DNA from 4 places in the Pontibacillus sp. ALD_SL1 genome. Region 1 is predicted to be linked to each of the others. Evidence: riboswitches for the same ligand, from Rfam matches in the RefSeq annotation. Region 1 holds a riboswitch; each other region holds the start of a gene.
What was found. Region 1 has a riboswitch for S-adenosylmethionine ahead of IMZ31_RS11305 (homocysteine S-methyltransferase family protein). Riboswitches for the same ligand answer to the same signal wherever they lie in the genome.

Region 1 (7,810 bases):
AACCTGATTATATATTTTTAACAGGAGATTATATTGATCAATCTGAAAAAGAATTCGAAACCCTCAAACCGTTCTTGCAACTTATAGAAGAATCAGGTGTTGAAACGTATGCAGTCCTCGGTAATCACGATCGTGATATAGATGATGTTAAAGGTCTTGAAGATTTAATTAACCAACACGGGATACACTTATTAAAGAATCAATTCGTCGAAAAAGATGACGTCGTAATTGTCGGAGTGGATGATCATGCCCAAGGGTACCACGATCCTGAGAAGAGTTTCTCCTTTTTAGGGGATGATAAGAAAGATGTGCTAGTGCTCACCCATGATCCTGATGTGTTGCTTCAAGTCAAGCACCCGTTTACAATGCTTGTGTGTGGACACTTACATGGGAAACAGGTCAACATCCCGTACTTCTTTAAAATCAAGAACATGGGCAAGCTAGCTAAACAAGGAATTTATAAAGGGAAGCACGATCATGAGCATGGTTCCTTTTACATTTCTAAAGGAGTTGGACAGTCTAGGTGGAATATTCGCTTCTTTGTAAGAAGCGAAGTGACGGTTCATACCCTCCGTTCAATAAAAAAACATTCATGAGCAGCTAAAAAACTGATATGATAAGGAATGCTGCAATAAATTTTCACCCTCAAAAAGGGTAAGAGGAGAATACGATGACACAAACTCTTCCATTTGAAATCTCCAAGGAAGATACATTCTTTGATGTATTAGGTGATTATATTGGAGATGTCTTTTACGACATTTTACCAGAACAAGGCTATGAGCTTCGGGACGAACAAATTTATATGGCGTTCCAGGTAGAACAGGCCTTTAAGAATAAGGAAACTATCTTCGCAGAAGCGGGTGTAGGAACGGGGAAGACGTTTGTATACTTGCTTTATGCGATTTGTTATGCCCGTTATATGAATAAACCCGCAATTATTTCGTGTGCGGATGAAACACTGATTGAACAGCTTGTCAAAAAAGGCGGAGACATTGAGAAGCTAGAAGAAGCACTGGGATTAAATGTAGACGTGCGTCTAGCGAAAGCACGCGAACAATACGTTTGTGTAAAGAAGCTAGATAAGCTTGAGGAAACAACAGAAGATGAGGATATTCTTGATGTGTACGATTCCATTCCTGAATTTGTTTTCGGTGGCGATGCTTCTATGCAAAAGTTCGAACGTTACGGGGATCGAAAAGAATATCCGTGGGTATCGAATGAAAAATGGGAAGCTATTTCCTGGGATCCTCTTCAGCAGTGTTCAACGTGTGATTGGCGTCACCGCTGTGGTCAAACGTTAAATCGTCAATACTACCGTCATTCATCTGATCTAATCATTTGTTCTCATGATTTCTATATGGAACATGTATGGACGAAAGATTCGAGAAAGCGTGAAGGGCAGCTTCCGCTCTTACCAGAAGCAAGTAGCGTTATTTTTGACGAAGGGCATTTGCTTGAGTTTGCTGCTCAAAAGGCGTTAACATATCGCTTTAACTCGAAGACTCTTACAAGTGTTCTAACGGAATACTTAAATCAGGATATTCGGGAAGAATCCCTCCTCTTGATTGAAGATATTCTGGAAATGCACGACAAGTGGTTTGATATTCTTCGCGACACGAGTTCTGAAGTAGAAGGTTCAAACCGCCATGAAGTTCCTCGTTCGAAAGAAATGATCGATTTGGCAGAACAGTTGAACAAAAAAGTACACAGCTTGCTTGAACAGCTCGTCTTTGATTCCGAACTCTTCTTAATGGATGATTATAATGTGAAGATTATTGAAGAATACTTGGAGTTCTTCTCTTATGGATTAGCTATTCTGTTAAAAGATAATAAAGGAATCTTCTGGCTTGAAACAAACAATGAAGACAGTTCCTTTGTTATTATGCCACGCCTTGTGGAAGATGTATTAGAGAAAGAAGTGTTTAGTCAGAACATTCCATTCTTATTCTCATCTGCCACTCTTTCTCGTCAGAAAGACTTCTCGTATATTGCAGGTAGTCTTGGTATCAAGAATTATCTTTCCTTCACGGTTGAATCGCCGTTTGATTACGAGGAACAAATGAAGATGAACGGCCACCTTGACCAAGGGGAAGAACAGAAGTGGGAGAATATGAAGGCTCATTTAGAGAACCAAGCAGGAAAGACGTTGATTTTATTCTCTTCTCTAGAAGAAATGAATCGTTTCAGAACTTGGGCGGATCGTCAATCCTTCTCCTTCCCTATGCTTTATGAAGGAGACAGGGAGATAAGCGAGACGGTACAGACATTCCAACAAGATCATGCGACGGTCTTGTGCTCTTATCACCTTTGGGAAGGGTTAGATGTACCAGGGGAGGCGCTGTCACAGGTGATAATCTCTTCCTTACCATTCCCACCAAAAGATCCCGTCTTTGATGCGAAGCGTAACCACGCAGGGGATGCAATGCAAGAAGTGGATCTTCCGTATATGCTTCTACGTATGCGCCAGGGAATCGGTCGCTTAATTCGCGGACACGAAGATCAAGGTTTTGTCCACGTATGGTTAACACCAGAGCAGTACGAAGCTATCGGCAAAGAAATAGAAGGCATAGCTCCAACACCAATTCAGTGGAGTTAAACAATAGGGGGGAGAGTGATTCTCTCCCTTTCTTGTTATGCTCTCCGTTTATGCGTACAATAAAAGAGACTTGTGTTATAGAAAGGAAGATAAAGATGGACCAAATGATGATTCGTGTAAAACAGCAAGATGAGGAATTTTCTATCCAACCTGTTAAGGGGCAGTCCTTGTTAGCGTCAGCCTTTGAGCAAGATGTTCCATTAGATTACAAATGCCAAAAAGGAAATTGCACGCGTTGCCGTGTGGAGCTACTTAACGGAGAAGAAGTGGTAAACAAGCCAACACCGAAGGAACATGTGAAGCTAGAAGGTGAACTTGAAGACGGCTTCCGCTTAGCTTGTCAAACGGTTCCGCTAAAATAGGTACATAACTTTATTAACTAATATAGAGGAGCATCAGATTGTAAAAGGTCTGGTGCTCCTCCTTTGTGTATTCAAAAATAGGTGATAATGAAAGTTATGGGAGGATTAGAGTCGTTCAGCTTATATAAAGTAAGGGCTATGGGAGGTATTCATAATTTCATTATGTTAAAATATGGATAATTAAGGGGGCTATGAACATGACACCTAGTATAAAAGGGACGGTTTATTTACTAATGGCGATGATTCCTTTATTCATATTGGGCTACATTCTATCTGTGAACTATGAACAGATGTTTTTCGTTTATGAATGGTTGCTTAGCGTAGTAGTGTTAAGTCTTTTCGTATTGTCTATTAAGTCATTCAGGGAGGTCAAAGATGAACGTAAGTGGATAGCAGCATCAACTCTTGCTTTTATACTACAGTTTTCTGTTCTGAGTCTTTTTCTAGGCCCATTCTCTTATTATCCGATGATCTATATTTATTACTGTTTTGCTGTGATGGCCTTTATTGTATTTATTAAAGCTTTACAGAGGAATGGAACTTTACGAGCGATTCCAATAACCTTTTTGGTCATAACAGGCACATTTACTCTTTATGTAGTTCTTTTAAATAGATTATAGGGAACCAATTGGATGTAAATATAAAGGAGGAGATATTTATTCGGGAGAAGCAGCTATTTGGCTATTATTTTGTATGGACACTTGCGATTGGATTGATTATTTACTTAGGGAAAAGTTATGAAATGGATTTACAGCAGGAGTATAAGATTACGTATGAGCGCCCGACTGCATTGCTGTTATTTACTACACTGTTTCCTGTGGGGATCGGTATTCTCTTGCGACTTCCTAAATTTATTTTAGAAGTTATGGCACGCACGCGGTGGACATTTGACTGGGTTAGAGGCTTGGCTGTCGGAGTGCCTGCTCTTGTGGTTGTCGCTTGGTCAACCTTGCCTCTAACTCCATTTGGGGAAGGAATGAGAATGCCTGGTTTAATTTTAGTAAGTCAACCTACGCTCACAACCGTTGCTGGAGTGGTTTTAGGATACTTGATGTTGGATAGTTTAAAGAAGGATTATTAGCGGAAAAGCGATTGCTTACTAATAATGGCTCCGTTTTGATGGAGAAACATACGAGGTAGCATTCTGATTAGCAGACCAAATTACGAAACGGGAAGGTTAATTGAATAAGCTATAAAAGACTTAGAGCTTCAATTTAAGGATGTTCTAATTTATTGAAATGCAGAATTTTAAACCGATATTGGTAATTGATGTTAAAATAAGTTAATAAGTTTGTTGTACTAACAATGCGAAGATATAAACTTTATAAAATTGGAGGATTCTTATGACAAAGGAAAATTATTATCGATTTGTAACTATCGGGCTTACATCATCTGTGATTGGATTTATACTTTTATTCTTCAGTACTAACTTTGGCACATTGATGGCTGATAAGGGTAGATCGGATCCTGATATGTTTCATATTAGAGTAGAAAGCTATATAAATAACTTCTTAGTTTCTGGTGGCATACTTTTCGGTATAGGACTTGTCACTCTGATTCTTATCCATTACATAAAGATGACTATTACGGAAGAGCAGTAAGCTATGTTTATGAAAATAAGAAGGACTTATAACGGTGCAATGAAAGCAGTCAAAGAAGATCGTAATAAAAGGTATTCAACTAAAAACCAAGATTAAATGAAGGAGCGGTAGATGATGAGTAAATCATTTATTGAACAAGTTCATTACATTAGAATCCCAGTAAAAGATTTAGAACAGTCCGCAGAATGGTATAGAGATGTATTAGGGCTCCAGTTATTAACTATTACGGAGGAACCAGTTGCGATTATAAAAGTAAATGAAGGCTCTTTTTTACTTGTGTTAGTGCCTACTGAAGATGAAACGTTTGCGCATTTTACAATTAATCATGAACAAGCATTTAGTATTGGCTTTACAAGTCCAAAATTATCTGAATTCCATCAACACTTAATGAATCATCAAGTTAAAGTGGAGAATATAGAAGAAGATAAAAATCATGCTTATTTCCATTTCTATGACCTGAATGGTAATAAACTTCAAGCACACTGGTAAGGTTTAGTGAATCAGTATTTTAGTCGGTGTAGGTTCTTTTATTGAAATTCAATAAGAGGTTTTTGTTTCCACTAGAGCGAAGATAATAAGGGAGGAAGTTAATCATAAGGAGGATATCGTATGGAGCTTGGTGCATTTTCTGTTAGCTTAACTGTAAAAGACATTAACAAATCTAAGGCTTTTTATGAAACGTTAGGATTCGATTCCCTTGGAGGTGTCCCTGATCAAGATTGGGTTATTATGAAAAATGGAAACTGTGTGATTGGGCTTTTCCAAGGCATGTTCGAGAAAAACATCTTAACTTTTAATCCTGGATGGGATCAAGATGCTAAAGAACTGGATTCTTTTACCGATGTCAGGGAACTTCAAAAAAAGCTAAAAGAAAGTGGAGTTAAAATCCTTTCAGAAGCAGATGAAACGAGTGAAGGTCCAGAAAGTTTTACAATTGAAGATCCTGATGGGAATCCTATACTTATTGATCAACATAGATAATTGAATTTAATAGGTTTTATCACAATCGGGTTATAAAAAAGGAGGAACAAACAAATGGTTTGTTCCTCCTTTCTTACAATTTTAGGCTTTCACGCGATACGCTTGATTATGCTTTTTCAACGAGTCGTCTGAACCAAATAGGAAGTGTTTCTTCATATCAGGGGAGTACTTAGAATTAATCGCTTCACGGCCAACTGTTTCAGCTACTTCACGAAGCATGCTGGGAGAAGCGCCGCAACATAACCCGAAGTAATTGACCCCTGTGTCTAGTGCATCTTTAGCCCAACTAGCAATCTCGTAACGGTTGCAGTAAAGCGGATCAAGAGAGGTTGGGAATGTCGTTTCTGTTGGTATATGACACGCACAACCGCCATCTGGTAGGTTAAAGAACGTTGGGTGTTCTTCTGAGGTGCGGTAGGGAACAGGTAGTGCAGCTACATAACCGTCACAAGCCTCACGAATTTTTTCTACAAAAGGCTGCATTGTAATAGGTCCGCGGAAGCAGTTCATTCCAACAACTAAAGCTCCTTGTTCTTGAAGCAAACGACAGGCTTCTTCTACTTCATAGCCGTCACGCATTCTATTCTCGCCCATAACGCCCAGCGTAATAACAGCAGGGAGGTCTTGCTTTAGCACTTCTTCAAGAGCAATTTGTGCTTCTTCATAGTAGTAGAACGTTTCTCCGTTTACGAAATCGACCCCCTCTTCTTTACACCAAGAGATCATCTCGGCAAACATTGTGCGAACGGCCTCTTTTGAAGACTCATCTTCAGGATTAAAGAGGTTTGTATTTGATATGTTTCCAGCCACAAGCGCTTCTTCGACTGGATTCTCCTGAGCCACTTCTTTTGCAAGACGAATTGCTTGTCGGTTAAGTGGTTCTAATAGCTCTTCTTTCCCAATAATGCGCATCTTCTCACGGTGAGCATTATAGGTGAAGGCTAACACAACGTCAGAACCTGCATTCATATAATCGCGGTAGGTTTGCTTTAGTGCTTGAGGGTTATCAAGAGCTACTTCAGGAACGAAGGATCCAGCTTGGAGGTAGCCTCGACGCTCCAATTCGAATAGATAGCCTTCTCCGCAAATAACCGGTCCATCCTGTAATCGTTGTTCGAGTGTTCGTTTCATGTTAATCAATCCTTTCGAGGGTGTAAGTAATAAGGAAGAGGGTATAAGAAAACCCTCTTCCTGAATAAGAAGAGGGTGTATGTAACAAGGCCTCCTCTTATCTGCCAGATCAATAAACGATCTGTAGGAATTAGCACCTTTTTCAAGACGATCCTTGAAAGGTTGCCGGGCGTCACAGGGCCTAGTCCCTCCGCCACTCTGGATAAGAGTATGTTATTTAATTAGTAAAGCTTGATATGGATTATAACGGGTAATATTTTCATCGTCAATCCTTTTTCAGAAAAATGTTAAGATTCTATTTTTTTGTAAGATAAGGTGGGAGGTATGGGTCATGAAGAGAACTCTACAGGTAAGAAATGTAAGCGCTGACGAGATTGATGATAAATTTTTAACAGAATTCGATCGCTTTCAAGAAACTAAAAATGTGTGGTATACGACTAACCAAACTGATGTAAAGATAAAGTCTGATTCTTTTATTGATAATTGGAGCGTAAAGCAGAAAAAGGATATTTCCATGTACTTAAAACGATGTATCGAAGAAGGGGGAGGTGTAGTAGCTGCCTTTGAAGGAAATCAGTTAGCAGGATTTGCAAATATAGAAAATCGTTTTTTCGGGTCAGCATATCAATATGTGCCACTTCCTTTTATTCATGTTTCAAATTCATATCGCGGGGAAGGCATAGGGAAACAATTATTTTATCAGTGTTGCGAGATCGCTAAAGACCTGGGAGCTGAGAAAATTTACATTGGCGCTCATCCGGCAGTAGAAACGCAACGTTTTTATCAATCCGTAGGCTGTATACTAGCGCAAGAGGTCAACGATGAAATCTATCAGAAGGAACCGTTAGATCTTCAATTAGAAAAGCTTTTATAAAAGCGCCTGCTCAAGTGCAGACGCTTTTCTTTATAAAGCAAGTTCGTATCGTTTTTTGTAGTGAGGATGAATTAGATAATAATAAGGATAAGCTTTACTGTACGTTAGCTGAATGATTGGACCTGCAAATAGTACACCAGTTGCAGTGCCTAGTCCAACAGGGCCTCCAATTAAGAGCGCTGATGTTGATGTAGTAAGCGCTACAAGTGTTTGGCTAAGGCGTAAGCTTATTTTGAATCTGCTTGCGATGGCTAAAAAGAGCTGG
Region 2 (7,810 bases), 830 kb from region 1:
TATTTAATTTAAGTATGACAACTTCTCCCTTTATGCTCTTGCTGTCAGCTACACTAATCGGTCTTGGCTACGGGAGTCTTGTGCCTTGTTTCCAAACGTTAGCTATTCAATCTGCTGATCAACACCGAAGCGGCCATGCAACAGCGACATTCTTTACACTCTTTGATATAGGAATTGCAACTGGATCTTATGTTTTGGGAGTCGTAGTCTCCCTACTAGGATATAAACCGTTATATTTTGTGATGGGTCTGTTTGTGTTTATTGTTATGTATCTTTACAAAGTCATGAATAACAGAAAAACAACTTCAATTAACTCAAGATCAACCGTTCACTCTTCCTAACGAGGATGGTTTTGAGCAAAATACCTCCTCCAATACAAATCAAAATCCCCTGGCTCATAAGAGCCAGGGGATTTTTAGTATTAAATATCTGTTAATTCAATTGTTGTTGGTTCTGGTTCTTCATCAAGTGATAATTGACTTGTTGTGAAGCCTCCCAATGCCGAAAATGCAATTGCCCCTACTGCTAAAGCTGAAATCATCCATTTTTTCATACTTCCCCACTCTCCCTCTACGTAATTGATAATTTTTTATATGATTCATTAGCTAGAGTTAGATAGTAACAAGCATCCTTATACCTTTTGTGTTTTTGTAAGCACTCAGCCAACAGTTCACAATAAAGTCCGATATAGAACTGATTCTCGTTATCGATAAAATAAGGAATGACTGTTTCTTTTAAATAATGCTCCAGACTAATGAGATCCTCAAGAACTCGGTATTTATATACCTGAAAATAATAGCGTAGAATTTGGAAATCGTTCTGTTGTTGGATCATAATTAATCCTCGATCGATCCATTCCAACGCCCTGCCTCGTTCACTTAACTCAAAAAGCGATTCCACAATGGAGGCAATACTTGTTAGCTTTCCTTTTACGTTATGATCATCTTTAAACACTAAACTCTTTTCAAAATAATCAATTGCTTTTTCATGATGCTTGAGAGCTGCATGAAGAGCTCCGAGGTTATGGTAAGCAATCCCTTTTAAGTAAGAACTCTGCAAGTTTCCCGCTGCCTTTACCGCCAGCTGAAAGCACTGTTCCGCTTGTTCAAACTGGTGAATCCGCTTATAGCAAATCCCAAGTAAAATCTGACAATCTCCACTTCTTTTAAAATCGAATTGAATCGTGTATAAATTTAACGCTAATCTTGCGTAATGAAGGGACAGAGTCACATTTTGAAGAGATGATTCATTAATGGCTGTTATAAAGTACAAATCAGCTCGTTCACTATCACTTAGCGTATTTTGGTGAACAAGTGCTAACGCCTTCTTATAATATTGCTGAGCCTCTCGATATCTCTCTTGCATATTATGATAAAGGCCAGAGAACTTTATATAATAGTACTGATGTTTTTCCTCAAACAAATCTTGCATTCTCTCTAACTTGTCTAATAAGACCGGCACTTCTGCAAAATGACGCATCAACAAATGATAGCGAACCTCATACAACTTAAACAAAGCTAGTATACTAGGAGTTGAGAGTGTGCTCAATTTTTGCTTTAACTTTACATATAACTCTGTTGCCTGGTCCGTTTCTCTTTGCATGATAACGGTATACCATTCGTGTAGTTCTTGCTCGAGTAACTCCTCATCTACGCCTTCTTCTAGTACTTCGACTGGAATATCCAGGCGATGTAAGAGCAGTTGAACAATTTCCTCACTTGATTTCGTAAGCCCATTTTCGATTTTACTTAAGTAAGAAATCGAACAAATACCTTGAGCCGTTTCTTCAAGAGTACGATTTTGGTTTAACCGATGTAACTTGATTGTTTTGCCCACTTCAGACCCTTTTAAGATTTGAATCAACTCACTCTCTACTGAAGCATCCTCCTTTGCTAGAGTGTATGCTTCAAATGTTGAGACTACCCCTCTCACATCCATTTTCTCGTTTGGGAAAGTCTATCTATCAATATAGCCAAAAAGGCTGTATTACATCTGCATTTTTTCCCAAACATATTTGGAATATGGGATGTAAGTTACATTCATCATAATCAAAAATTAGAAATATATCAATATTCTGATAATTTTAGGTACTAGAGGACTAGTTCTTATGGCTCAAACCTTATTTTTGCTAAGTTCATTTGACCTATTAAATGATGGTAAACGTATATTAAGCTATGTTCTATAACTAAAATTGCGTAATGATTGATCTCTACGAGTTTATAGCACCATTAACCTGGGTATTAATAGAATAAATCATAAAAAAACCCCTTTGGTTTTTGAAACCAAAGAGGATATATAACCGTACGTGTAAGATAGACTTACTGTTGGTGTTGATAAAGTGTGTCATATAAAGTTGAAGAAAAATCAGCGCGAGATACATTTTCTGCGGAATAGCTTTTTACACTTTGATCCTTTTCAATACCTGATGCTTCAAACGAATTTAAAACCATCGTAGTCATTTCACTAAATGTGATCGTTTCGTTTGGTTTAAATTCACCGTTTAAGAAGCCATTAATAATGTCTAGCTCTTTCATAGCTGCTATATCATTAGCAAATTGATGATTAGGATCTACATCTGGGAATGTTGTTTTATCAGAAGCTTCATGCTCAATGATTCTGTTAAATAAAGCAGCTGCTTGCCCTCTAGTAACATCTTGGTTAGGTTTAAATGTACCATCATGGTATCCTTTTATAATCTCACTACTAACTAAAGCTTTGATCGCTTCATAAGCAACATGATTTTCATCCACATCTGCAAATAAACTGTCTACATTATTTAACCCTGCTACACGACGTGCCGTAGAAAACTTAGGACCCCAGTACGGATTGCTAAGAGAGACAATATCAATCCCCTTGCTAGAGGTAGCACTAATAAACTTATTATTACCCACATAAATTCCGACATGCGAGATGCCTGCTTTATATGTGTTCTCAAAGAATACTAGGTCTCCTGGCTTCATATTGCTTTTACTAACTGCTTGTCCTACTGTGGCTTGACTTCCAGTTGTACGAGGGATTGAGATACCCACTTTGTTAAAGACATACTGTGTATATCCAGAACAGTCAAATCCACTAGGGCTTTGACCACCAAATACATAAGGTACTCCCATATGATTCTTAGCTACACTTAACAAATCATCTTGACTAGCCGCCCCAGCTACTGATGCACCACTAAACGTAAACATTACAGCCATTCCACAAGCTACAATTTTCTTCAACATATTCCCCACTCCATTTTCTTCTAGTATCGTCTGTTTTTTCTTCTACGACTATTCTACCAAAAGTTTGTTTGTCATAAAGTTACGTTTATATTACAATTTGTTTTCAAAAAAGACATATTTTTTATAATAATACAACAAGATCCCTTCATTACTTCATTTTTACTGTAATAGGTAAATATAGGGATTATAAGAAAATGAAACTTTCGTACAAGATTTAAACATACGTATACTTAGGGAGTTGTTCCCAAAAAGTTTACTTTTCTCACAACACGAGTCTCTTCATTCACTCTTCACCAACCTATCAACACCTCATTTTTTCTTCATTCATTGACAATAAACCACGTTATAAGTAAACTTAGGTACTGCATGTAAAACAAAAAGTGAATACTCCTTCTTATCACGAGAGGCGGAGGGACTGGCCCTACGATGTCTCGGCAGCGGGCTCATTGCAAATGAGTGCTGTGCCAAATCCAGCAAGGTTACACTTGATAGATGAGAAGAGGAGCTCTAAATATAAAGCCCTCTTCTGATTAAGAAGAGGGCTTTTTTAATGATACATGGCTAGTGTTTTCCATTACACAAGAATTTAAACAAGCAAGAAAGAGGTGCAGCAACATGAATATAAACAAAGGGAATCCACTTGCTCTATTACCCTTACTCATTTTCTTAGTTATCTTTGTAGGATCTGGCATAGTAACAGGTGATTTCTATTATATTTCAATCTTAATCCCAGCCCTAATTGCAGCGATTGTTGCAATTCTACAAAATCGTAAGAAGCCAACCTTCGAAAAAGTGGAGCAATTTGCAAAAGGTGCAGGCCATCCTGACATCATGATTATGGTCTTCATATTCATATTAGCCGGTGCGTTCTCATCGGTGGCAAGCAGCATTGGTGCCGTAGAATCTACAGTAAACCTGGCATTAACTTATCTTCCTGAAAACTTAATCATTGTTGGAGTCTTCATTATTGCTGGCTTCATTTCACTTTCTATGGGAACATCGGTTGGCACAATAAGTGCACTTGCACCAATTGCTGTCGGTATTAGTGCCGAAACAGACTTTTCTGCAGCCTTATCACTTGCAGCTGTTGTTGGTGGTGCAATGTTTGGTGATAACCTATCCATCATTTCTGATACGACAATTGCGGCGGTTCGAACACAGAAAACTGAAATGAAAGACAAGTTCAAAGCCAACTTCTTCATCGTTCTCCCTGCAGCTATTGCGACTATTATATTGTTAATCGTGATCACTTCAGGCGGAACATCGTCTGTTGATGCAGATAGCTTCAACTGGTTAAAAGTGATTCCTTATGTCGGAGTTTTAGTGGGTGCGTTAGCAGGACTGAATGTGATGGCCGTGCTCATTGGAGGTATTCTTTTATCAGGAATAATTGGAGGAATTAGTGGTGATTATTCTCTTGATGCCTTTATGTCTAACATAACATCAGGAATTAACTCCATGTCGGAATTAATTTTCCTTACAATAATAATTGGCGGAATCGTAGCTATGATTCAACACAATGGCGGCATTCAATTCCTTCTCCATACCCTTACAAAAGGAATTCGCTCTAAACGTGGTGCCGAAGGAAGTATCGCCGGTCTTGTAGCCACTACAAACTTAGCTACAGCAAATAATACAATTGCTATAATTACGACTGGACAATTGGCAAAGAACATTGCTGACGAGTATGAGATTGATTCCAGAAAGTCTGCAAGTTTACTAGATATATTCTCTTGTACAATCCAAGGCTTAATCCCATATGGAGCGCAATTATTAACAGCAGCCCAAATCGGTAGCCTATCGCCAATAGAATTACTACCGTATTCTTTCTATCCTATATTAATTGCAATCTCAGGTCTCATAGCAATTGCAATTGGGTTCCCACGCTTTAAAAAATCTGCGTAAAATTACTAAAAATGACGGGATACATGTATCCCGTCATTTTTTTATCCCTTTAGAACTATAAGAAAGGGTCAACACCTAACAATTGCCCTGCCAATGTCTCTCGCTTTGTAAATACAAATAATAAAAACAAAAAGAAAATCGTAAATAATGAAATGGTCCACCACTTCCCCATGTGCCCCCCCCTATACATCACGCTTCCGGAATAATGTAATCGCTACTGCAAGCGCAATACATCCGTACATAATGGTATAAAGAATCATCACATTATTAGGAGCTGATGCACTTGCAAACATCCCTTGCTGAGCAAGGCTGACGGGATTATCTGCTGTATCAAATAAGAATACCGTCATTTTTCGGTACATGGCGTCTACAGGAAAAATAAGGCTTGAGATAATTCCAATATTCACAAGTGCCCCCTTTTCCATTATGGTTCCAATTTGCTCAACAAATCCTCCAATGAAGGCAGATCCGTATAGGATGATTAACACGATCCCTGCATTTAGGGTTGTCATTCTACTACTTAACATGACACCTAATGTCACTAAAACTAGAGGTTGTAACATATACGTTGATACAGCACTTGCAATCTGGCTAATTGAGAAATCAAGGGATACAACTTCGCCCCCTATGCCTTGGTGCAAAATGATGATACCCGCAAACAATAAAGCCGCGTAAGCAATCAACAGACCTCCAAGTCCGATGACTTTACCTAAAAGAAATTGTGTACGAGTTATGGGGCGCATTAGCCACGTATCTATTTGATGACTATCTATTTCACTAGCAATTGCACTGACACTAGATAAAATAGAGAGCAAAGCAACAATGAACGAAGAGAAATAAAGTCCAACACTAAGTAATTGTGATGAGAACAGCTGCTGTTGCATCATTTGGTCTACCGTTGAGGCCCCAAAACTTTCCCAGTCTTTCACTGCATAGTGAATCGCTACGCCATATAAAATAAGGAAGACCGCTGTCATAATCATCGTAATAAGGAAAATCCGTTTGGATACAATCTCTTTAAATGTTAACTTAGCGATGGTCCACATAACGCTGCTCCTTTTCATTCACCCAGTACATAAACACATCTTCTAAATGAGGAATGACGGGTGTTACTTCATAAATAGGAAGCTTGTGACTCGCCAAGAAATCGACAAGTCTTGGAATATCCTCTTCCCTTTTCAATTGGTATAAGGCTTTAGAACGGTCATTAACGGCTTCCTTGTTTTCTACATTACGAACAAAGTCAGGAAAATCATGATTGGTTAATCCAGCTGTAGCCGAGGACATAATTTCAACCTGTGCTTCCACCATCATCAGTTCCCGCCATTTTCCCTGAACGATCATTTCACTCTTATGCACAATAGAAACATGATCACAAACTGACTCCACCTCATTAAGCAAGTGGCTATTTAGGAAAATGGTTTTTCCTTGATCTTTTAAATGAAGCATCAAGTCACGGACATCTTTCCTTCCAATTGGGTCAAGAGCTGAAGTGGGTTCGTCTAAGAAAATCAGTTTTGGATCATTAATAAGCGCACAAGCAAGTCCAATACGCTGAGACATTCCTTTTGAATACCCTTTAATCTTTTCTTTATCACGCCCTGTCATGCCAACGAGGTCAATCACTTCTTCAATTCGTTTCTTCCTTTCACGAATTGGCACCTTACACAGTTCTGCATGACTTTCAAGTAGTTTACGACCTGTAAGCCAATCTGGATATCGAAACAACTCTGGTAGATAACCTACCTTTTCTCTTGATTTAGGAGTGCCAATCGGCTCACCTAAAATTCGCCCCTCTCCACTTGTTGGATTAAGTAAACCTAACATCGTTCGCACAAATGTACTCTTACCAGCACCATTCGGACCAAGGAATCCATAAACCATGCCCTCTTGGATCTCTAAGGACACATCACGTATACCAGCCTGGCCATTGTAGGTTTTCGTTAATCCATTAGCTTCCATTACATTCATAAAAGACTCCCCTCTCTACAGAAACGCACAAAATGGGCTGCTGGAGCAGCCCTTTACTATTATTGTGCTAATTCGTTGGCGATTGATTTTAGTTCTTGATTCGTTAGTCTAGATTTTTCAATACCTTTTTGGCCATGTACCGTAAAGGAATCTACTACATGGATGTGTTCTCCTTCTTGCCACATAATTGTAGCCACTTGATCGCTACTCATCATATATCCCTTATTGCCTGCAATGGTCAACTCTTCTACCTTCTCACCCTCATTTTCAATGTAAGGAAGAGGCAGGGTTTCTTCGATGCTCTGTATTTGTTGAATTTGACGTTTCACATTATATGGCACAAACGGAAGCTCCAATAAAGTATTCTTCAACTCTTCAACCGAAGTACCTTCAGGGACCGTAAAGGTGGGAGCGTCTATATTCGAATAACTTATTTGGTTCTCTCCTCGTTTAAAATCGAAATTGTTCGATTCACCAACGTGTAACGAGAACGTTTTCCCATCCAATGCTTCATCAAATTGTTGTACCACACCGAACTGCGTTAACAGATTATTGGCTTTCGTTACATCTAGATTAAAGCTCATCGTATATCCGGGATCAATATTCAAGCTTTCAAATGTAAATGAATCGATTTCCGGAACATCATACCCCGCTTCCACCGCTTCTTGCACTCGGTTAAATCGAGATTGTTCACTATAACTGTTAAAGTCAGT
Region 3 (7,810 bases), 1.8 Mb from region 1:
CAGCGTGTAACAGGCAGAATGGATGGCATTAATGAGAAAGGTTTGGCAATAGGGTATAACTTTATGCACCGCAAGAAGCCGGGTAATGGATTTATTTGTTGCATGATTGGTCGCTTAATTCTTGAATCGTGTGCAAATGTGGACGAAGCGGTGGCGATGCTTAAAGACATTCCTCATCGTCATTCCTTCAGTTATATCGTTTATGATGGCAAAGGCGAGACCTATGTTGTAGAAACATCTCCAAGAGGTGTCGAGGTGCGCCAATCGAACGTATGCACGAACCATTTCGAGATTATGAAACATGAGAACCGGAACTACTTAAAAGACTCTGAGCGTCGAATGGATGTCATTAATCATGAAAAGGATCAACTCACAAGCGGATATGAAGCTTTTCGATTGATGAACGATTCTGACCGAGGTGTATTCTCGAAGCAATATCGGAACTGGGCAGGAACGATTCACACCACCGCCTATTTCCCAAAGAGCCTTACAGCCTGGATGGCCCTTGGAGGCAACAGAGAGCCAGTAGAATTTGACTTTGCTCACTGGTTGCAAGGAAATGACCTGGACATCTCCCGCATCTATGGCGAAGTCGACACAGACCTACCATTTGTCCACATGGACGAAAACGCACGCTAACAAAGAAGGGCCACCTAAAAAGGTGGCCCTTCTTTGTTGCTGTAGGTTGTTTCCGTTCGCTTTAGTAGAGTGTAAGGTGGTTCGGGAAATTACTCGCTTTCCGCGGCGAGCTGGGGAGCCTCCTCAATCGCTACGCTCATTCCGGGGTCTCCCCTAGGCTCCTACTGCCGCAGGAAAGCGAGTTGTCCTCCAGCCAGCCCAAGCTCTTTTACCGTAACGGACCTTCTCTGCCTATAGTTACCTTGGAATGCTTACGCGTCTGAGCGGTGGGCGACTACTTCTACTTCGACTTTAACATCTTTCGGCAGACGACTTACTTCAATGGCTGCTCGTGCTGGGTAAGGTTCTTGAAGGAAGCTGGCATAGATTTCATTAACTGTTTGGAAGTCTTCCATAGAAGCAAGATAAATATTCGCCTTAGCGATATGCGCATAGTTAAGGCCCGCTTCTTCTAAAATCGCTCCAACGTTCTTCATCACCTGTGTCGTTTGCTCGCTCACATCATCTGAAACAATTTCCATCGTGCTTGGGTTTAGTGGGATTTGTCCGGATACGAATACAATTTGACCAAGGTCAATTGCTTGAGAATAAGGGCCGATTGCTTCTGGTGCGTTGTTTGTTGAAATTGCTTTAACCATTTTGAAAAACTCCTTTATTATTTAATGGGACGGTATGTGAGGGAGTCCACCCCTATAAATGAAGGCCTCATTATTCATAAAAAAAGTCTAATGGACACGCATAAATGCGATGAACTTTTTATATAATGAGGATACAAAAGTTGATGAAAGCTTGCGTGGCAAGTACGCCTATCATACCATATATTATCAGAAAATTTTAACGATCGAAATTTTTAGGCGCTTACCACTTTACTTCGCTAATGGGATCATGTATGATTTGGGTTAACTTAAAATTTTAAATAGCGATAAACTTCTTATCCAGAGAGGCGGAGGGACTGGCCCTTTGATGCCCGGCAACCATCGAGTCGATGAATACAATCGACAAGAACGGTGCCAATTCCTGCAGGAACAATATGTTCTTGGAAGATGAGAGGATCGTACGGATATACACTTACGAGCCCTTTCTTGGATAAAAAGAGAGGGCTCTTCTATATGTAAGAGGCCGCGATCGTACTCTCGAAGAAAGAAGTGTCGTTTTAAGAAAGGGAGAGATTAGAATGGCAACAGCAGTATTTGCAGCAGGATGTTTTTGGGGAGTAGAGGCTTATTTTGAACGAATTGAAGGCGTGAAAGCGACACGCGTCGGATTTATGGGAGGCACTGTTACAAACCCTTCATACCAACAGGTGAAAGCAGGGGGAACCGGTCATGCGGAAGCAACGAAAGTTGAATATGATCCAAGCCTGATTTCCTATAGCGAACTTGTAGATCACTTCTTTGAATGCCACAACCCTACACAGCGTAATCGTCAGGGCGAAGACGTAGGTTCTCAGTATCGATCTGTTATCTTCGCTACAGAAGAACAACAAGCGATTGCTTCTGCCAAGATTACTGAATGGAACAACAAAGGTATATTCAAGAGCGAGATTGTTACGGAAGTTAATGAAGTTACAGAGTTTTACGACGCTGAAGAGTATCATCAGAAGTATCTTCAGAAGAATGGCTCCGTTTCTTGCGGAATTGGCTAAGGCAGCCTGACTTGTGTTTCTTCAGAACATATGATATTTTAATTTCAATGCCACCTCGTAATCGATACGACTGCGGGAACTTAACCATCCGTTTGAGGTGGCAGGTTACATAATGATTCATTCTAAAGGCGATACGAACCGTTATTCATAACGGTTCGTATCGCCTTTTTCTCTTTCTAGTTTTATCTGAATTAAAGCTAAAACAATAAAGCATGTAGCTGCAACTACATAACAAAACAGCGTAAACCATGTGGCAATATCATTAAAATAACCAATAATCGCAAATATAAATCCCACTATAAAGAGGAGAATAGTCTTCATAGGCTTACCCTTTGTCCTTTATCTTGTTTCTTAGATAGAAAAAAGATACAACTATTTAATAAACTCATATGATCTACCTCCTAAAAGATTTCCTTACCGTTTACTCATATACGATCTTATCTATGTTTAGGTTTCCTTTTTGTTCTCGGTATATATAAATAGGTGTCGTGATATTCCAAGAACTGACTTGAACCGAAGAATAGGGGGTGACCCCTGGTAAGGAAAAGGTATTGGAAATGACAACCCCTCTATAAGTAGACAGTGTGATGGAAAGCTCTCTCATGGCTCTAGTGAATAAGTAACAATAAATGAGGTCAAATTGTTCGGGTGAAGCGGTAAAGAAATCTTTTCTAATAACAACTATATTGCGGTAACCTCTTAAGCGAATCATCCCTTTCATATAGAGGAATGGGATTAAGGAGGTTTCATAGGCGTACACCGTTGCGGTAGGAAATTCCTTAGAGAAAGCAATGGCCATTGTTCCCCAACCAGCGCCAAAGTCGGCGATTGTAGAAGGATTGTAAGCTTCTGCAACCCTTATTACTTCTTGCTTAACCTTAAGACTTGTAGGTGTTGGCGTGATTCCATTTGTAAATGAACGTAATACAATAGAGACAAGAATAAATGTGATGGTTGCAAGAAGTATGACTGTCATTGCATTTGTAATCATAAAAAAAGAATTTCCTTTCCGATTGATAATTGTGAGATATAATTCTTTGAATTCTACAAAATATGCCATTTTCACTTGAATGTAAACTCTGAGAAGTCGATAAAAAGAAAAAAGATGACTTCTGGAGGTAGCTGATTATGAATGTTAAGGACATGCGTTTGCAAGATGTGAAAAAGAAAAACGTGTTAATGACTGCTACATATAGTATTACTATGTTGTCAGGGCTAACCCTCGCTTTACAACAGGAGGCTGTTTTTCGAGCGTCGATCTATGGAATAGAGTTAATCATGTTCTGGATATTGCTCTATGTATTACAAAGGCTGTTACAAAAACCAAAAGTGTTTGCTTACATCGCTGTGCTTATGCCATTCGGTGGATATGGCTGGATAGTCTATTTAGAAGGCGGAACCCTAACTGGGGATTTAATTCTTTTATTCCTAGCTGTATTCTCGGCCATCCATTTAGACCGTAGGAACTTTGCGATAGGGTATGTCCTTGGGCTTGCTACTTTAATTGCCAGTCATACTTGGCCTGACCCAGATCAAGTAGAATTGATGAACACGATTTTCCCTGCTATAACGTTTATCTATTTGTTAATGGGAGTCATGTTAGGTGTAATGGTTTATTTGGCGGAACAAACGTTTAAGAAACTTGAGACGATTCTTTACACCACTGAACAGGAGCGAGAGATTCAAGCCAAGCAGAAGGAAAAGCTTGAAAAAGAGGCTACACTCATTGCGGAGAACATTACCCGTGTTAACGATCAGGTTCAGATAAACGTTCACGCACAAGGGGAAATGAAAACAGCCGTTCAAGAGGTGTCAGCTGGTGCCCAAAGTCAAAGTGAGCAAATTACAGATATTTCGGAACACGCTCAAAGTACGATGACAACCATTTCTCAAATGAAAGAGTCGCTAACCGTTCTTCAGTCAGAAACGAATCAAGCGTCTAAAGAGATTAATGGAGGCCAACAACGTATTTACCATCTTGAATCTGAAATGAATGAGCTACGAAAAGTGATTCGCATGCTCAATGATACATTTAATATCTTAACAGGCAAAATTAAAGAAACGAATCAATTTACTGAAGATATTCAGCAAATTACAGAACAGACGAACCTTCTTGCTCTTAATGCTTCGATTGAAGCAGCAAGAGCCGGAGAAGCAGGGAAAGGCTTTTCAGTGGTAGCTGATGAAATTCGTAAGTTGGCAGAGGTAACGGGTCAGTCAGCTAAGAAGATTACCACAAATCTTGGAGAATTAAATGATAGCAATGCAAAAGCGTTAAATCAGATGAAAACAGGTAGTGAAAAGCTCGATGAAAGTGTAGAAACCATGAACGAAGTTGTTTCTTCGTTTGAACGTATCCAGTCATCATTACGTCATGTCGAGGAACGTACAGATGAGTGTAACGCCATAAGCGGAGATGTCGAAAATCGATCTCGTCAAGTAGAAGCAGCTACGAGCGAACTAGCTGCTATTATTGAACAAGCTTCTGCAAGTATGGAAGAGATGAGCGCGACGATTGAGAGCCTTAATGAAGATAGTGAGAAAATTGGAGCTTATATAGATGAAACCTCTACAAGCGCAAGGCAGCTTATATCCCTTTAAGGTATATACCCCTATGAGCATATATGGAGTATCATTCCTTCTCCTGTGGTACACTACGAGTAATCGATTATATGTTAGGTGGTGTACCTATGCAACACGCTCAAACAATGGAAGAGATTCGTTCAACAATTGAACAAGATGGATTAAACCTCTTATATATTTCAAGGCCAGGATGCTCAGTGTGCCATGCCCTTTTACCTCAAATTGATGAAGTATTAGAGCAGTACCCTGCCGTTCAAGCTGTGCACGCGGATGCAGATGAAATCCCTGAAATAGCAGGGGAATTTTCTATCTTTACTGTACCTGTAATAATGGTTTTTGCGGATGGGAAAGAGCAATTTCGTAAAGCTCGTTTCGTACCTGTGGATGAATTCGAAGAGCAACTTGCAAAGTTAAATCGTCTTATTAATGAGTAATTGAAGAGCCTCGTTCATTCCTTATGAGAATGGACGAGTTTTTTATAGATGGTAGATTAGATATCCGCTTTTGTGCTCTCGCACTAGAGCCGCTTTTTGCTCAACTTAAGCCACCATTACGTAAGTGGAGCCATGTCTCCTGATCTTGCGCTATAAAAGTCAGATTTAAGCTGTTATTTTTATAGCTTGAACCTGCGCAAACTGACTTGAGTCATGTATCACTAACTTAAGCCGAGCTCGCAGTATTTGAGCCGTAATCCTCAACCAGTGAAGAGTCAATTACTGAGTAATGAGCTTTCTGTTATCCTTACTTTTTCATTACATATACATGATAGAATACTAATAAAGCAGATGCTCTGTGAAAACGATGTAAACTCTTGGAGTAAAGAGGAAATACTAGAAGGTGTCACGAAGATAATGAAGAGAGGATTGATCCAGCATGATTTACGTGCTTTTTGCGGTTGTAGCCCTTTTCTTAGCGTATATGATTATTCGTACGGATCGTAAGAGAGAAGAGGTTGAGGAAGTAGGACAAATGTCCATCATTAGCAATTATATCGTTATGGAAATAGAAGATGAAGAGCAATTTGAGCAATCGTTTCAACCATTGAAAGAGCTTTCTGAACAGTATTCGTGGTTTGAGCCTGGTCATATACTTTGTAGAGTTGACCTTTATGGGGACCAATATGAGGATACGTGGGACGGGCTTCTCGCAAACACTAGCTATAACAAGGAACAAGAGCCGTACTTCTTGTTTTTCGAACATAAGATTCATACGGTAACTCAATCTGATTTACCGTGGGAAGCGTTGGTTTTCGAGACGGCTAGTCTTGAGGAAGCGAAGCAGTTCGTGAGTGGTTACGGTCGTTTGAAATAGGTTTACATTCGCACGTAATGCGGTAATTTGTAAGAAAAAGGTTACCGGAGGTGGGCGATATGCCTTGGGATACAAATGATTATCCAAGCTCATTAAAGAATTTAGACACACCTATAAGAAAGAAAGCAATCGATATTGCGAATGCAATGTTAGATGATGGCTATGACGAAGACCGGGCTATTCCAATTGCGACAGAACAAGCGAAAGAATGGTATGACAATGCAAGTGAAAAAGAAGTCAATCAGGTGAAACAGATGAGTGATCAGGATTTAAAGAGTCGTGATGATCAAGACAATCAGTCTGATCCTCGACCTGAACTTCTTGAAAAAGGAGAACACGTTGTAGCTCATGAAGATGGGTGGGCCGTTCAAACAGAGCAGGCGAAAAAGCCTTCAGACGTGTTTGAAAAGAAGCAAGATGCTATTGACCGTGCCAAAGAGATCGCTCAAAACAAAGGAACGAAAGTCATTATCCATAAAAAAGATGGCAGTATCCAGGAACAAACATCATACGATTCATAATTACCAAAGCTGTCTCATACAACAAAGGTGGGACAGCTTTATTTTAAATCTGGCAAAGTGTCTTGAGTTTGAGTTTATACTTAATAGAGGAGAGGTCGACTTATGAAACATAACTATTCCATTGATGAGTTTATTCGGCAGACAAAGCAGGATGAATCGGAGAATGATTACTTTGAGTTAGAAACCCCTCGTATGCTTGAGGTTAATTTAAATGGTGATGTGTGGGCTAAGATGGGGTCCATGATTTCTTATAATGGATCCATTCGATTTGAGCGCGAAGGAATCCTTGAACATGGAATTGGAAAGATGTTTAAGAAAGCTTTCTCAGGAGAAGGTGCTTCTCTCATGAAGGCAGATGGTAATGGAAAGCTTTATTTAGCAGATCAGGGGAAGAAGATTACCATCCTTCATCTGAATAATGAAGCAATTACGGTAAATGGCAATGACCTTCTTGCTTTTGAACCTGGCATCGACTGGGACATTAAGTTGATGAAAAAGGTAGCTGGCATGATGTCTGGAGGGCTTTTTAATATTCGATTAGAAGGCCGCGGACTTGTAGCCATAACCTCTCACTACGAGCCTTTAACCCTTTTGGTTACACCGGATCAACCTGTTATGACGGATCCTAACGCTACTGTGGCTTGGTCTGGACATTTGCAGCCTGAGTTTAAAACCGATGTTACGTTGAAGAGCTTCTTTGGACGGGGGAGTGGAGAGTCTGTTCAAATGAAATTCTCTGGTGAAGGCTTCGTAATCGTTCAACCTTTTGAAGAAGTCTACTATTCTCAATCTAACCAGTAAGTGAACTAGCACTGCTCCTTCAAGTATGTTTCCGACTGCATTCGTTCATACTGATAGAAAAAAGGCAAGGAGTGGCAGGATTGAAGCATCAACTGAAACGGATTGAGCGTAGTGGCAATAGAAGAGCTGAACATAAGCTCGTTGGCGTAAGTGTTGGGGAACGTGAGGAATGGCTATGGACGGCTTTTGTAAAGAAAGGGAACGTTGGCTGGGTATTTGTATCGAGCCGCCCGAAAATGATGAATAGCAGAGAAGTAGAATGGAAGAGTCAACAAACTGTTCCGCCAGATGTGAACCGATTCATATCGGA
Region 4 (7,810 bases), 800 kb from region 1:
TGGGGTGATGACAATCTCATCACCTTCTTGGAGATTGTTTCGTCCGTAACTATAAGCAACAGTATTAATAGAAGTGGTTGTTCCTCTAGTGAAAATCACTTCTTCTGTACTATTTGCATTAATAAAACGACGGACTTTTTCACGAGCACCCTCGTAACCATCTGTAGCTCTCGTACCTAGTGTATGAACACCTCGGTGTACGTTAGAGTTATAGCCTCGATAGTACTCATCCAAAGCCTCAATAACGGATTGAGGCTTTTGGGATGTTGCTGCACTATCAAGATAAACCAATGGATGTCCGTTTACTTCCTGATCTAAAATCGGGAATTGCTTACGAACCTGGTTGATATCCATTAGTAAACTTTCCTTTCAATTACATCACGTAATTGATTCTTCACCGCTTCAATTGGAAGTTGGTTCACAACAGGTGCTAGGAAACCGTGAATAACAAGACGTTCTGCTTCATGTTGTGGAATACCGCGACTCATTAGATAGTAAAGCTGCACGGGATCAACGCGACCTACAGAAGCAGCGTGACCTGCTGTTACATCATCTTCTTCAATAAGAAGAATTGGGTTTGCGTCTCCGCGAGCTTTATCACTTAGCATAAGAACACGTGATTCTTGTTCTGCGTTAGATTTAGACGCACCATTTTCGATCTTACCAATTCCGTTAAAGATCGAGCTAGCACTTTCCTTCATAACGCCGTGCTGTAGGATATACCCATCTGTGTCTTTACCATAGTGAACAATTTTCGCAGTGAAGTTCTGCTTTTGCTCTCCGCGGCCAACGGTTACCGTCTTCGCATTCGCATGAGCGCCATCACCCATTAAATACGTGACGTTTTCAGATACCGTGTTACCATCGTTCATTTGACCAAGTGCCCACTGAATCTGAGCATCACGTTCAGCTACACCACGACGGTTCACGTAAGTTGTTGTACCTTTTGCAAAGTTATCAACTGCACCGAAGGAAACCTTAGCGTTACCTTTTGCGATTACTTCTGTAACTATATTTGCAACCGTTTCTTCTGCTTCATTGTCACTGATATAGTTCTCAACATACGTTACAGAACTTCCTTCTTCAGCTACCACAAGAATGTGATTATAAAGCGCTGCTTCATCGTCTTCTTGCCAGAATATAGACTGAATTGGTTCTTCAATGACTACGTTTTTTGGTACATATACAAATACTCCACCGTTCATAAGTGCTGCATGAAGAGCAGTTAGACGATTCTCATCTACCATAACTCCATCTGTCATGTAGTACTTTTGAACAAGCTCACTGTGCTCAGATAGCGCAGTGAAGACATCTGTGAATACGACACCTTTATCTTTTAGATCTTGAGATAAAGAAGAATAAGCAACCGTGTGATTACGTTGAATAACAAGGTTTTGGTCTTGTTTCTCTATATCAAGGAAACTTTGGATTTTCTGTGGTAATTCTTCTAGTGAAGAAATGGTTTGACCTTGTGCCTCATGTTTAAAACGAGAAAAGTTCCATTTATCAATTTTCGTTTTATCTGGATTTGGCATTGGGAGCGCATCAGCTTGTTCCAACGCATTTACACGAAGGTCTGTCATCCATTTAGGTTCATTTCGTTTCTCTGAAAACTGGCTGACATATTGTTTATCGAATGGAAGTTGTTGTGTTTCAACAGTCATGATATCCCTCCTAACTGATTACGCTTCTTGACCTACTGTTTCGTCTTCAATGCCTAATTCTTGCTTAATCCAGTCGTAACCTTCTTCTTCAAGACGCTTAGCTAATTCAGGTCCGCCTGATTTCACTACACGACCTTGCATCATTACGTGTACTTTATCTGGAGTAATATAATCTAACAGACGCTGGTAGTGAGTAATAATTAGGCAACCAAATTTTTCGTCGCGCATTTTGTTAATTCCTTTAGAAACCACTTTAAGTGCGTCGATATCAAGACCGGAGTCAATCTCATCAAGGATTGCAATCTCTGGCTTAAGCATCATAAGTTGAAGAATTTCGTTACGTTTCTTCTCACCGCCTGAGAAACCTTCGTTTAGGTAACGCTGAGCCATGTTCTTATCCATTTCAAGTTCATCCATATTTCCGTCCATTTCTTTGATGAACTTCATAAGGTTAATTTCATCGCCTTCTTCACGACGAGAGTTAATTGAAGAACGAAGGAAATCTGAGTTTGTTACACCGCTAATTTCACTAGGATACTGCATTGCTAAGAAAAGACCAGCTTGAGCGCGCTCGTCCACTTCCATTTCTAGTACGTCTTTGCCGTCTAAGTGAATGCTTCCACCTGTGATCTCGTACTTAGGATGACCCATGATTGCTGATGCAAGCGTAGATTTACCTGTTCCGTTTGGACCCATGACAGCATGGAATTCGCCACCATTTATTGTAAGGTTTACACCCTTTAAGATTTGTTTACCTTCAATTTCTACATGAAGATCTTTAATTTCTAGTGTTGATCCTGCCATTTTGATACCTCCAATATGGTTTCTAACTATCGTAAATTAAGGATACGTAAAATGTATCGATTCTCAATCTATTCTCATTACAATTTTAAATCATTTCGAAAGTAATATCAACTTTTTACCACACGCTATAATAAGTTCTTACTATTAAGATAGTAGAAACCTAATCCGTGTTACACGCATAGGTTTTGCCAATTAACTTCCTTATATATATATAGTAACAACAAATCCTTAAGAAAGAAAACCACCTGCCCCTGAAAGATTGAACAAAAAATAAGCAGGCCAGTGGTACGCCTGCTTCAATTTATTAAGTAACACATTATAAACAATTTTTATCGATGGATTTGCCGATCAACTTCTGCTACAATTTGCCGACTTGCTTGGTACTCTGCTTCCCTACGTTGTTCTACCTTTAAACGCTGGTCAATTCGGCGACTATACTCTTGATAGCCCATTCCGTGAGATTGGTGCATCGCCTTTTCCATCTCACTTGTGTAGTTTAAGTTCAACTGGTCACTAATAGTGAATCCATCCCTTCAATTGTTTTCCAACTTAGTCTAGCATAATCCTTATTCCCATAACAAAGTCCATATAAACTCAATTTAAGGGAAGGAATGACAATTTATCTGAGTTGAAAGTGATACCTTTTTATACCCTATAATACATCGAATTTGCTTCTGTTTACTTAAATTTATGCAATTCTCAAATATTAATGAAGCTCTTGGATACTTTCATTAACGAGTGTTACTGCCTGACTAAGTGCTGCACCTCCACCAAAGGCAGCTGCTACGCCACAAGCTTCCATCATCTCTTCTTTTGTAGCGCCATTGTCGAGACATCCCTTTGAGTGATAAATCATACAATACTCATCTTGAGCAACGACAGCAATAGCTAAAGCCATGAGCTGCTTATCTTTTTTTGAGATTTGACCTTCTTTAAAACAAGCTTCTGAAAACTCACTAAAATGATGAGCTACATCAGGCATTTCTTTTTGAAATAGTCCCATACCATGTTTGTACGTGAATAATGCTTTTTCTGTTGAATTTTGTGGTTGATGTTGTTGATCCATAAAAAATCCCTCCCAGGATAAAAGTAACTATCACTATTATGAGCGATGAGTTTACTTTCTATCCAAGGAGGGACAGGATGACCATAATTATTTCACAGGTACAATAGCACCTTTATATTCTTCTTTAATAAAGCTACGAATCTCTTCAGATTGAAGAACCTCTAAAACCGTTTTTAGCGCTTCACTATCTTTGTTTTCCGTTTTTGTAACAAGAAGGTTCGCGTATGGAGAGTCATCCCCTTCAATAAACAAGGAATCTTCAGTAGGATTTAAACCTGCTTCTATTGCATAATTCGTGTTTATTGCAACTAGAGCATCTTCTTCACGCTCATAGTTTTGCGGAAGCAGCCCTGCATCTACATCCGGGCTGAATTCAAGATTTTTAGGGTTTTTTGCAACATCGTCGATTGTTGCTGATTTCTTCTCAACGCCCTCTTTTAATGTAATCAGACCTTGTTTTTCAAATAAGGAAAGGATACGACCATGTTCAGATTCAGAACGACGCATGATGACTTCTGTTCCCTCTGGAATCTCATCTACGTTTGTAATATTTTTAGAATAAACGCCCATTGGTTCATTGTGAACTGGGCCTAGACTCGTGAAGTCATAATCAAATTCTTGCTTCTGTTCTTTCAAATACGGTGTGTGCTGGAAGTAGTTTGCATCAAGGGCACCGCTGGCTAAGTCTTTGTTGGGTAGAATGTATTCTTGATATGTTTCAATTTTCAAATTGATCCCTTTATCTTTCAGGATTGGTTTAGCTTTCTCCAAGATCTCTGCGTGAGGAGTGCTAGATGCACCAATAACAACTTCCTCTAGTTCTTCCTCAGAACTGCTTTCCCCACTCTCATTGCCTGTTTCAGATCCATTGCTGCTTGAGTCATCCTCTGCTGATCCACATGCCGCTAGTGCGAATATGAATAATGCGCTGAGGAATAGTGTTAAGAATTTTTTCATCATTTAACTCTCCTTCTATCGTTTGTCTAATTTGTTAGATATAAGGTCTCCAACGAATTGGAATATGAATACAATAATGACAATTAAAATTGTAGCCAAGAATACAACATCAAAGTCCCAGCGTTGGAACCCTTTGAGATAAGCCAAATCACCAAGACCACCTGCTCCAATGACACCTGCCATGGCTGAATAGCTAATTAAGTTAATAGAGGTAACCGTAATACCCGAAACCAAAGCTGGCATTGATTCTGGAAGCAAGACTTTAAAGATAATTGTAGAGGTCTTAGCTCCCATAGATTTTGCTGCTTCTATTACACCTTTATCTACTTCTTTAAGAGCAATTTCAACAAGACGACCATAAAATGGTGCTGCTCCGATAATTAAAGCAGGCAGTGCTGCATTAGGGCCTCTTATTGTCCCAATTAAAAATTCTGTGAATGGGAATAAGAGTAGAATTAGAATAATAAATGGAATAGCACGGAACACGTTTACAATCGTTGCCACAATGAAATTCAATGGTTTGTTAGCCCATATATTTTGCTTTGAAGTTAAATACAGTAACAGCCCTAGCAACAATCCTAAGATAAACGTTCCAATTACAGAAAGAGCGGTCATATATAACGTTTCTTCCGTAGCCGTAATCAGATCTTCTACATTTGCGTTTGGAAACAACTTATGAAACATGATTATTCACCTCTACTTGCACGGACGTTTCGGAAATATAATCGATTGCCTTCTTGATGTCTTCTTCTGTCCCATCCATGTGAACATAGAGCGTTCCATAAGCACCTTTACTAGTTTGAGTAATCTTACCTTGTAAAATGTTGAAGCTCACAGTAGGGAATTCTCTCGATACCTCACTAATTAAAGCTTGATTCGTTTTCTCTCCCACAAAATGCAGACGAACGACTTGTCCAGTCTGATACTGAGCTAAGATCGTCTCCACTGCTTCGTCTTGGTCTTGATCGCCCATAATTTGTTCTACAAATCGTTTCGTTACTTTTTCTTTTGGATGAAGAAAGACATCTAATACATCGCCTTCTTCTACAACTTTACCTTCTTCCATCACCGCTACTCGGTGAGAGATTTTGCGGATAACGTGCATTTCATGAGTGATAAGGATAATCGTTAAGTCTAACTGTTCATTGATATCAACCAACAAGTCTAATATTTGATCAGTTGTTTCAGGGTCTAGTGCCGATGTGGCTTCATCACATAACAGAACTTTTGGTCTGTTAGCAAGCGCCCTTGCTATACCTACGCGCTGCTTTTGTCCACCACTTAGTTGCGATGGGTATGCATCTTCTCTGCCTGCTAGGCCGACTAACTTAATCAGTTCATCAACTCGTTCTTGCCTTTCCTTCTTTGGAGTTCCTGCGATTTCTAAAGGAAACGCAATGTTTTCTCTTACCGTTCGAGACCAAAGAAGGTTAAAATGCTGGAATACCATCCCAATCTCTTGTCTAGCCTTACGTAGACTGCCCGCTTTCAAACTTGCTATATCTTCACCATCTATGACGATTTCCCCGCTCGTAGGATCTTCTAATCGGTTAAGCAACCGAATAAATGTACTTTTACCAGCACCGCTATATCCGATCACTCCATAGATTTCTCCTTTTTCGATGTTCAAATTAACATCATCAACCGCTTGAACTTGTTTTGTCCCAGATTTGAATATTTTCTGTAGATTCTTGATTGAAATCACGGTTGTTCCTCCTTTTCAAATGCGAAAAAGTTTAAGGATTCTCTTGTATAACCTTCCCTAAACAAAAAACCTTACTATCCCCTAAGAGGACAGAAAGGTTTATCTAAACCGATTCGTCCTCTCATCTGTCTAAGCTATGCTTAGCAGGATTTGGCACCTTTCAAACATAGTTTGATGGTTGCCGGGCTTCAAAGGGCCAGTCCCTCCACCTCTCGTGATAAGAGTAAAATCCTTTATTCAATTAACGCTTTAACTCTTTTAAGTCTAGAAAGAATTCTAGCACGCGTCTTAACATTCAGTCAATATGAAACTTTCACTCAATTCTTTCATCTAAATAAATCCTATCAGCAAACAGTATACGGAAATGAATGGTGTAGATAATAAAAAAAACGTCTCCCAAAGAGAGGGAAACGCATGTACGTATACTCTCTTATCATTCAAAGCTCACGCCTTGCAGGAATTAGCACCGTTCCTAAAAAGGATGGTTGCTGGGTTTCAAAGGGCCAGTCCCTCCACCTCTCCAGATAAGATCTGAAATCGATTTTAAGTTAAATCATATGTTAGCATGGTGATAATAAAAGAGTCAATTCAAATCATTAAAGGAGGCAACGAACATGCAAGCACCTCACTTTGAGCTCCCCGCTATGGATGGCAGCCATTATCAATTGGAACAAGATCTCGGAAAAGTCATCGTCCTCACTTTTTGGGCTTCTTGGTGTCCCGACTGTTCAAGGGATCTTCCGAAGAAAGAACATTTCTATCAATCCTTAAATCGTGATGAAGTCAAAATGTTGACGATTAACGTAGCCGGAAGAGAACGAAACGTTGAAGAAGGTGTGGCATTTGCCAACAAATTTCTTGCTCAACCTACCCTAATTGATCGAGGACGTGAAGTTTATGACCTATATCAGTGTACAGGCGTGCCAACAACTGTGGTCATAAATCAACAGGGCAAGATTGAAGCGCAGTTTGGAGATAAAGCAGATGTCATGGAGATTATGAAGACGATTGGAACGTTATTATAAATGAATTGCAATAGTATAAATAAGGACTCCTTATGATGAGTCCTTATTTTCTCCAGTCATAGTTCGATCATTTGTGATTTACCAATACCTTCTCTCTACATTTCTTTACATGATTCACTCAATTATTTCTTGGGAAATCATCGTTCGACATTATTTCATACATAAGAAGAGGCTGTCCCATATAGGACAGCCTCTTCTTATTGATATTGATTCACTTTCTCATAGAGATAAGGTACTGATTGAAATGCATAGATTTTTTCAAGAATCATGCCTTTTTTTACGATCAGAAGACACGGAACACTCTCTACTTCGTAATAACTCATGAAGTCAGGATGAATCGCTGCGTTCAACTCTCTAAAGTCAGTTCCTTTTAATGTCTCTTCCAATGTCTCCAGCATCTTTCTCGCCAAATGGCAGGTCCCGCAAAAAGGACTATGAATAAAAATAAAATCAACATCTTTTTCACTCTGCTTTAACTCCTCTAAAGGACACTTGGATAGTGTTTGCAAAGAATACCACCTAACTATGTTAAGAAGATAGGATCAACCGATATGCTTCTGCTTACCAGAGCTTGGGCTAACTCTGACTC

Region 2: linked by a shared signal. The riboswitch ahead of IMZ31_RS07050 (Na+/H+ antiporter NhaC family protein) and the one ahead of IMZ31_RS11305 (homocysteine S-methyltransferase family protein) in region 1 are both predicted to bind S-adenosylmethionine.
Region 3: linked by a shared signal. The riboswitch ahead of msrA (peptide-methionine (S)-S-oxide reductase MsrA) and the one ahead of IMZ31_RS11305 (homocysteine S-methyltransferase family protein) in region 1 are both predicted to bind S-adenosylmethionine.
Region 4: linked by a shared signal. The riboswitch ahead of IMZ31_RS15400 (methionine ABC transporter ATP-binding protein) and the one ahead of IMZ31_RS11305 (homocysteine S-methyltransferase family protein) in region 1 are both predicted to bind S-adenosylmethionine.

What each region holds. Positions count from the first base shown of each region.
Region 1 covers NZ_CP062974.1:2,227,335-2,235,144, reverse strand. The annotation lists gene IMZ31_RS11345 (metallophosphoesterase) at 1-596, shown strand, start outside; gene IMZ31_RS11340 (ATP-dependent DNA helicase) at 671-2,596, shown strand; gene IMZ31_RS11335 (2Fe-2S iron-sulfur cluster-binding protein) at 2,692-2,958, shown strand; gene IMZ31_RS11330 (hypothetical protein) at 3,156-3,578, shown strand; gene IMZ31_RS11325 (hypothetical protein) at 3,587-4,039, shown strand; gene IMZ31_RS11320 (hypothetical protein) at 4,302-4,559, shown strand; gene IMZ31_RS11315 (VOC family protein) at 4,674-5,048, shown strand; gene IMZ31_RS11310 (VOC family protein) at 5,169-5,540, shown strand; gene IMZ31_RS11305 (homocysteine S-methyltransferase family protein) at 5,622-6,671, opposite strand; SAM riboswitch class I at 6,766-6,880, opposite strand; gene IMZ31_RS11300 (GNAT family N-acetyltransferase) at 7,003-7,545, shown strand; gene IMZ31_RS11295 (YczE/YyaS/YitT family protein) at 7,576-7,810, opposite strand, start outside.
Region 2 covers NZ_CP062974.1:1,393,811-1,401,620, reverse strand. The annotation lists gene IMZ31_RS07065 (MFS transporter) at 1-341, shown strand, start outside; gene IMZ31_RS24630 (hypothetical protein) at 422-553, opposite strand; gene IMZ31_RS07060 (helix-turn-helix domain-containing protein) at 571-1,932, opposite strand; gene IMZ31_RS07055 (C40 family peptidase) at 2,319-3,221, opposite strand; SAM riboswitch class I at 3,613-3,720, shown strand; gene IMZ31_RS07050 (Na+/H+ antiporter NhaC family protein) at 3,837-5,126, shown strand; gene IMZ31_RS07045 (ABC transporter permease) at 5,309-6,172, opposite strand; gene IMZ31_RS07040 (ABC transporter ATP-binding protein) at 6,156-7,097, opposite strand; gene IMZ31_RS07035 (anti-sigma factor family protein) at 7,157-7,810, opposite strand, start outside.
Region 3 covers NZ_CP062974.1:429,701-437,510, forward strand. The annotation lists gene IMZ31_RS02220 (C45 family autoproteolytic acyltransferase/hydrolase) at 1-639, shown strand, start outside; gene IMZ31_RS02225 (Rid family detoxifying hydrolase) at 891-1,277, opposite strand; SAM riboswitch class I at 1,568-1,689, shown strand; gene msrA (peptide-methionine (S)-S-oxide reductase MsrA) at 1,814-2,284, shown strand; gene IMZ31_RS02235 (hypothetical protein) at 2,426-2,605, opposite strand; gene IMZ31_RS02240 (methyltransferase) at 2,706-3,275, opposite strand; gene IMZ31_RS02245 (methyl-accepting chemotaxis protein) at 3,413-4,885, shown strand; gene IMZ31_RS02250 (thioredoxin family protein) at 4,975-5,301, shown strand; gene IMZ31_RS02255 (hypothetical protein) at 5,741-6,178, shown strand; gene IMZ31_RS02260 (DUF2188 domain-containing protein) at 6,238-6,699, shown strand; gene IMZ31_RS02265 (AIM24 family protein) at 6,802-7,500, shown strand; gene IMZ31_RS02270 (hypothetical protein) at 7,581-7,810, shown strand, end outside.
Region 4 covers NZ_CP062974.1:3,029,296-3,037,105, forward strand. The annotation lists gene IMZ31_RS15365 (cysteine desulfurase) at 1-354, opposite strand, end outside; gene sufD (Fe-S cluster assembly protein SufD) at 354-1,664, opposite strand; gene sufC (Fe-S cluster assembly ATPase SufC) at 1,683-2,468, opposite strand; gene IMZ31_RS15380 (YuzK family famiily protein) at 2,798-2,938, opposite strand; gene IMZ31_RS15385 (carboxymuconolactone decarboxylase family protein) at 3,175-3,534, opposite strand; gene IMZ31_RS15390 (MetQ/NlpA family ABC transporter substrate-binding protein) at 3,622-4,491, opposite strand; gene IMZ31_RS15395 (methionine ABC transporter permease) at 4,507-5,175, opposite strand; gene IMZ31_RS15400 (methionine ABC transporter ATP-binding protein) at 5,165-6,196, opposite strand; SAM riboswitch class I at 6,315-6,420, opposite strand; SAM riboswitch class I at 6,624-6,727, opposite strand; gene IMZ31_RS15405 (TlpA family protein disulfide reductase) at 6,811-7,221, shown strand; gene IMZ31_RS15410 (thioredoxin family protein) at 7,419-7,730, opposite strand; gene IMZ31_RS15415 (ribonuclease M5) at 7,745-7,810, opposite strand, start outside.